DNA from 3 places in the Clostridium perfringens genome. Region 2 is predicted to be linked to each of the others. Evidence: riboswitches for the same ligand, from Rfam matches in the RefSeq annotation. Region 2 holds a riboswitch; each other region holds the start of a gene.

Region 1 (2,277 bases), 1.6 Mb from region 2:
ATTTTAAGGATGAAGAAGGTGCATTTCTAATGGGAATAATAGCTGGTAATACTACTAAAACAAACAAGGTAGGTTTTATAGGTGCAATAAAGGAAGAATTAATAGAAACATTTTTATCAGGATTTATGGCTGGACTAAAGGTTTCAAATGAGGAAGCCTATAAAAATATAAGAAAAGGAAATTTAGTTCAGTACATAGGAAACTTTAATGATCAAAAGAAAGCAAATGATATAGCTAAAAAAATGTATGATGAAGGGGCAGATATAATATTTGAATCAGCAGGAGAAGCTGGAAAAGGACTTTTTAAAGCTGCTAAGGAAAAAGGAAAGTATGCTATTGGAGCTGATATTGATTGGGCAGAAAGATTTCCAGAGTATGCTGATGTTATATTATCATCAATGATAAAGAATCTAGATGATGCAGTATATACTACAGCAAAAGAAGTTATAAATAGTGATTTTAAAGCTGGCCCAAAGAATAAAATGGAAATAGGGCTTAAGGATAATGGAATTGAGATAGCTAAGACAACAAGCAATTTAGTTTCTAAAGAAGTTTTAGATAAAGTAGAACAATATAGAACTTCTATTATACAGGGAGAATTTAATGTGCCAAAGACCTTAGATGAGGTTGAAAATTTTAATATTAAGTAAAAGCAATATAAATATGAAGGTTGACAAAAGGTATATAAGTGTGTAATTATAAAGTGAAAATAAAATAAGAGCATTAGGTGCTTAGTAACTTAATAGGGAAAGTTAAAAACTGCAGCCCCCGCTACTGTTGATAAGGACGAGAACAAAAAGCCACTGTGATAAATAGTCATGGAAAGGATTGTTTTAGGATGATTTATTAGCCAGGAGACCTGCCTAGTATGCTATTCTTATTGTTTCGGAGGGAAGCATTATATAAGTTTAAAAGTATGTAAATTATTTTAACTGGTGGGGATAGTTATCCGTACCAGTTTTTTATTTTGAAAAAATATTTACAGAAAGAATGAGTATAAGCTTTTCTAAAGATTAATTAGAAATAGAGATTTCTAATTAAAAATTTTAACTCTATTTAATTAAGGATCAATTATTCTAAGGTTATACAAAGATATTATGTTTTAGTATAATTATGAAAAATTGAAATTATAATTTATGTTTTGTTGGGTATGAAATTTTATTTAATATTAAAAGTATAACTTACTAGTTAATAGATGCCTTATAATGTAGAGAGAAGGAAAATAATATTAATTAGGAGGGTAAAATAATTATGAATTTTACTAAGGAAAAAAAGAGATTAGATGTTAAGAGTTTGTGTTTTTCAGCTATACTTATAGCAATAAGTGTTATATTAGCTAACTTCCCTATATTCTCTAGTATAGCATTAGATTCAATGCCAGCTTTTGTTGGGGGAATAATAATATCACCTGTAGTTGGAGGAATAATAGGACTTTTAGCTCATTTATTTGTAGCTTTAAGAACAGGATTTCCTTTAAGTTTACCAGTACATATTTTAGTAGCATTAGAAATGTTTGTTGTTGTATACATAACATCAATAATATTTAACAGAGGAAAAGTAATTTTAGCAGGAATTGTTGGTACTCTTTTAAATGGAATAGGATTTACTTTTATAACAGGAGTATTTATGTATTTTGTTTTAGGAGGAATGAATCCTGTAGACTTTTTAAAACTTTTAGGATTACCACTTACTTTAGCAAGCTTAGTTAATATAGTTATAGCATTTATAGTAAGTAAGGGATTAAAAAATGCAAATATACAAGTTTAGAGACTTAACTGTATTAGAAAATGAAAAAAATAAACTAGTAATAGCTTGCGATAGTTGTGGTGGAATTGGTGAAAATGAAGGAGACTTTGTAAAAGCCGAAAATGAGATTGTATCATATTTCTCAGCTAGAGTATGTCTTTTTGAGCTTTTAGCTTTTAGGGCAAAACCATTAGTAATAGTTAATAACTTGGGTATGTCTATGAATAATGGAGGAGAAAAAATAATACAAGGAATCAATAGAGCCATAAAAGAGTATAATGCTGAGGACTTTTTCTATGAAAAATCCAATTTATCAGAGTGTGTAACAGGAAGCACAGAGGATAACTTTAAAACTATTCAAACCTTTTTGGGATTAACTATAATAGGAGAAAAAGAAGAAAACTTAAAGGTTAATTTTGAAAAGGGAGATTCCATTTGTTTATTAGGAATACCTAAAGTTGGACAAGAAGTTTTAGAGGATATAAATAATAATATTGGAGAAATCGTTACTTTTAAAGACTTTAAGATTTT
Region 2 (2,277 bases):
TCGTTCACTTTCTTTTTGCCTTTTAGATATCCTAATCCAAAGCCAATTACCCCTGCACCTATTGCAGCTTGAAGAGCAAATAATAAACTTTCTATTTCTCCACTAGCTGGTTCAAATAATGGTGAGAACCATGGTTCATAGTTTTCATCAATTTGTGTTATTGCTTCTTCTGCTTGATCATCAGATCCACCAAACTCTCCATTTTTAGCTACAAAGAAAGGTATTATTGTAATAAATACAACTAATAATAGTAATATCACATTAGTTAACACTCTTTTATTTTTCATTATTTTACCCCCTTTGAAAAAATGTTAAGTTCCATTAAATCTTCTTTTGCATAATTTTCTATTGTATTAAAGATTATGACTGTTAATATTCCTTCACTTATAGCTAGAGGAACTTGAGTAACAGCAAATATACCCATGAATTTCATAACTGATGCCATAACTCCTCCAACCTCTGCTGGGAAGGCTAGTCCTAATTGAACTGAAGTAACCATGTAAGTTGCTAAATCTCCAAGAGCAGATGCTAAAAATACACCTAACCATGTTGGTCCATTAAGTTTTTTTACTAATTTATAAAGTCCGTATGATACTAAAGGCCCAACTACAGCCATTGAAAAAGTATTAGCTCCAAGAGTAGTAAGACCACCATGAGCTAAAAGTAATGCTTGGAATAAAAGTACGATAAGTCCTAAAACTGATGCTGCTGTAGGTCCAAATAATATTGCCGCAAGACCAACCCCTGTAGGATGTGAGCAACTACCTGTAACTGATGGAAGCTTTAATGCTGAAAGAACAAAAGCATAAGCTCCTGCCATAGCTAACAAAATCTTTAGTCTTGGATTATTTCCAACCTTGTTTTTAATAGAGAATAATCCTAATACTATAAATGGTATAGTTATAACTCCCCATGCTATACACCATTTAGGTTGTAAAAATCCTTCCATGATATGCATAGCTGAAACACTTCTTGGTATTAATAAGAACATTAATAAAAATCCTATAAATACTTGATTCTTTTTTGACATAATAATTCTACTCCTTAAATTATATTTTTATTTTGTATTCCCATTTATCATCTTTTTATTTTAAGATAAAATTTGATTTAACTATTTCTGCATCAAATAAAACAATATGTACTAAAAATATTTCCCTTTATAACACTTAATCTAAATATGAATAACTTTAATTTCTAGTTAAATCAGAACTTTAGTCTTAGAAATAAAAAACCCCTAGACATTGCGTCTAGAGGTTATAAAAATTCTAAAAAAATATAACTTACCAAAGCACAACACCTCCTATTTCCCGTAGGATCTTGATGTTTTAAAAATAGGCAGGTCTTCTGGCTTAAGTATCATCACTTTTTGTGGCCTTCCCAAAATATTATATTCCAGTGGCTTAAAGTACAAAAAGCTCCTCTATTACAGCGGCGGGACCGCGTGGGATTTAAACCCAACTTCCCTTTTAATATATAGTTACAAATGTAACTATTTAACCTATTTCTAAATATTTAATTTTACAATACTTTAACATTATATAGCATATGCATTGCATTTACAATTAAACTCTATAGATTTCTTTAGAAAATATGCTATATATAAGGCTTTCGGTAATTTTTAAACATATAATTCCTGTTCATATATTATTATAAAATATTAATTATTAAGAAACTTATCTGTTTATCATATAAATTTAATGAACTTATCTTAAATTAATCTGACTCTAATAATATTTTAAAAAAATTTTTATTAAGTTATGTTTTAAATTAAAAGGAATCATATTAGATACAAATAATCATTTTAAAATACTACTCTTTAAAATTCTTAGTATTTTAAATTTGATTTTAAGCATCTTTATGATTCCTAAAAAATTATAAATCTAATTTATCCTTATTGAATTATCTTAATTTAGTATTCTATGATTTATAAAGCTTATCTCATATTCATCAATAGAGCCATCTTTATTTAAATCAAGAGAAGTGTTAGTAGTACTTCCAATGTTTTTAGATACCATTGCTAAGTCTCCTATATCAATCTTTCCATTGCCATTAAAGTCTCCTGTACTTTCTTCTATTAATAAAGAGTTAAATCTTGCTATTGCACCCTCTAAAGATTCCTTAGATGAATTTATTTCTTCTTCAGTAGAATCTTCCTTGTTAAATACTTCTTCAGCCTTATTAATTTCAACTGCTAATCCATCCTTAGCGCCTTTATGGTATTCACCAACATTAAATCCTTCTACAGATTCCTCTAGTAAAGATTTACCTTGATTTATT
Region 3 (2,277 bases), 1.4 Mb from region 2:
ATGAACTTGAATTTATAACTGAAACTGAATGAGATATTAAAGACATTTCATTTTCTTTAATTACTTCTAAAACAGCCTCTTTTTGTTTATTTAATTCATCAATTTTCTTTTGTTCTTCAATTTTTTTACTATCTAAGGTTTTAAGAGATTCCTCAGTTGAAGCTTTCAATTCTTTAAGTTCAGCTTTATCTCTCTCTAACTTTTTAATATCACTATTAAGAGAATCTTTTTGCTCATCTAAACTTTGTATAAGATTTTTATCTAAAGCTGTAACCCTTGCTAAAGCGTCTATTCTTGTTATTAAATCTGATAAGTCTTCAGACTTAAGCAAGAAAACTACGGGATTCATAGAATCCTTACTTTTATACATAGCACGCATTCTTTTTCCTAAAACAGATTGTTTTTCATCTATTTCAGTTTTTAAAGTGCTTACTTTGCTTTCTGTCTCTTTTAAATTCTCTTCTGTATCTTTCATTTTAGCCTTATTATCTTCTAACTTAGCATTTAAATCTTCAATTTCATTATTAAGTTTTGACACTTGAGAGTTAAGTGAAATAACTTCATTATCTAATTGTGAATATTTTACTTTATTCTCCTGTATAGTAGATTTCTTATCATTTACTGTATCAGCAAAAACTACATGAGTAGCTGAAATACTAATTGCCATAGCAATTAATGCTGACAAAATTCTTTTTTGCATAAACTACACTCCTTTAGTTAAACTGTCCACAACTTAAGTGTATTTCATCATATATTACTGAATTATAACATAAAAGTCAAATGTAACACAAATTTAACCTTTAAAGATTTAAAATATGGTAAGAAAAAATTAACAACTTAATTATACTACAAATATAAAAAATAAGAAATTTACCCTATATTGAAATAATTAAGATTATATATTATAATTAAAAAAAATAATATTTTATATTTTTAGGTTTGATTTTAATTAAAAGGGAAAGTGGTTAAAGTCCACTACAGCCCCCGCTACTGTGATAGGATACAAGTTTCTATTTGACCACTGATTATATAAATTGGGAAGGGAGAAATGAGGATAAGCCTTAAGTCAGGATACCTGCCTAAAGATCATGAACTAAGCTTCGGAGGGAAGAGATTAGTACTTATTTGTTCATAATTTTGAGGAATAATTACTTTGATTTGTAAGCATCTGTTCTTTGTAGCACAGATGCTTTTTATTTTTAAATTTTAGAGGTGAAATATGAAAAAAGCTATATTAGTAGTAAGTTTTGGAACAAGTCATTTAGACGCATTAAATAATTCTATAAAGAAAATAGAAGATTCAATACAGGAAAACTTTAAAGAATATGATGTTTTTAGAAGTTTTACATCACATATGATAGTAAGAAAACTTAAAGAAAAACATAACATGGAAGTATTATTTCCAGAGGATGCTTTAAAGAAATTAGGAGAGGAAGGATATGAGGAAGTTATAGTTCAACCACTTCATATTATTCCAGGAGAAGAGTTTGATTATATAAAGCATATGGTAAAGGAATATGAACCATGCTTTAAAAAGATAGAAATAGGAAGACCAATATTCCATTATGAAGGTTTTGAATCAGGTCCAGATGATTATTCATATTTCGTAGATACAATGAAAGATTTAATAGAAAAGAATTCTCCATGTGTATTTGTTGGACATGGTAGTGCTCATCCATCAAATGCTGTTTATGGATGTTTACAATCTGTTTTAATAGATAAGGACTATGAAGATGTTTTTGTAGGAACTGTAGAAGGGTATCCTAATTTTTCAAATGTCTTAAAGAAAGCTAAGAAGAAAGATATAAAAGAAATAACAATAATTCCTTTAATGGTTGTAGCTGGAGATCATGCTAAAAATGATATGGCTTCAGATGAAGAAGATTCATGGAAGAGCAGATTTGAAAGTGAAGGAATAAAGGCTAATGTTATTTTAAAAGGCTTAGGAGAATACGAAGAGTTTGGAAATTTATACATAGATAGAATTAATGATGTTATTAATGGTACATATAAAGGACTTGGAGAAACTAAAAAGAAGAAACATAGAAGGGAAATGAAATAATGGATTACATGAAAAGCCCTATGGGAATTGAAAAAAGAAGTTTTGAAATTATAGGTTCTGAAATGCATGAACATAATTTTTCAGAAGAGGAATTACAAATAGTAAAAAGAGTTATACATACTACTGCGGATTTTGAATATCAAGATTTAATAGAAATAAGTGAAGGTGCTATAGAGGCAGGAGTTTCTGCATTAAAGAATGGAGCTAAAATATAT

Evidence for each region. A riboswitch is a leader RNA that binds a small molecule or an ion and turns the genes downstream of it on or off. The one in region 2 is predicted to bind cobalamin.
Region 1: linked by a shared signal. The riboswitch ahead of I6G60_RS08835 (ECF transporter S component) and the one ahead of I6G60_RS00595 (energy-coupling factor ABC transporter permease) in region 2 are both predicted to bind cobalamin.
Region 3: linked by a shared signal. The riboswitch ahead of I6G60_RS09290 (sirohydrochlorin cobaltochelatase) and the one ahead of I6G60_RS00595 (energy-coupling factor ABC transporter permease) in region 2 are both predicted to bind cobalamin.

Annotation. Positions count from the first base shown of each region.
Region 1 is NZ_CP065681.1:1,820,767-1,823,043, forward strand. Features, by position in the region: gene I6G60_RS08830 (BMP family lipoprotein) at 1-650, shown strand, start outside; cobalamin riboswitch at 709-881, shown strand; gene I6G60_RS08835 (ECF transporter S component) at 1,252-1,767, shown strand; gene I6G60_RS08840 (hypothetical protein) at 1,748-2,277, shown strand, end outside.
Region 2 is NZ_CP065681.1:70,080-72,356, forward strand. Features, by position in the region: gene I6G60_RS00590 (energy-coupling factor ABC transporter substrate-binding protein) at 1-287, opposite strand, end outside; gene I6G60_RS00595 (energy-coupling factor ABC transporter permease) at 287-1,030, opposite strand; cobalamin riboswitch at 1,318-1,517, opposite strand; gene nagH (hyaluronoglucosaminidase) at 1,905-2,277, opposite strand, start outside.
Region 3 is NZ_CP065681.1:1,955,773-1,958,049, forward strand. Features, by position in the region: gene I6G60_RS09285 (3D domain-containing protein) at 1-700, opposite strand, end outside; cobalamin riboswitch at 919-1,097, shown strand; gene I6G60_RS09290 (sirohydrochlorin cobaltochelatase) at 1,220-2,062, shown strand; gene I6G60_RS09295 (precorrin-8X methylmutase) at 2,062-2,277, shown strand, end outside.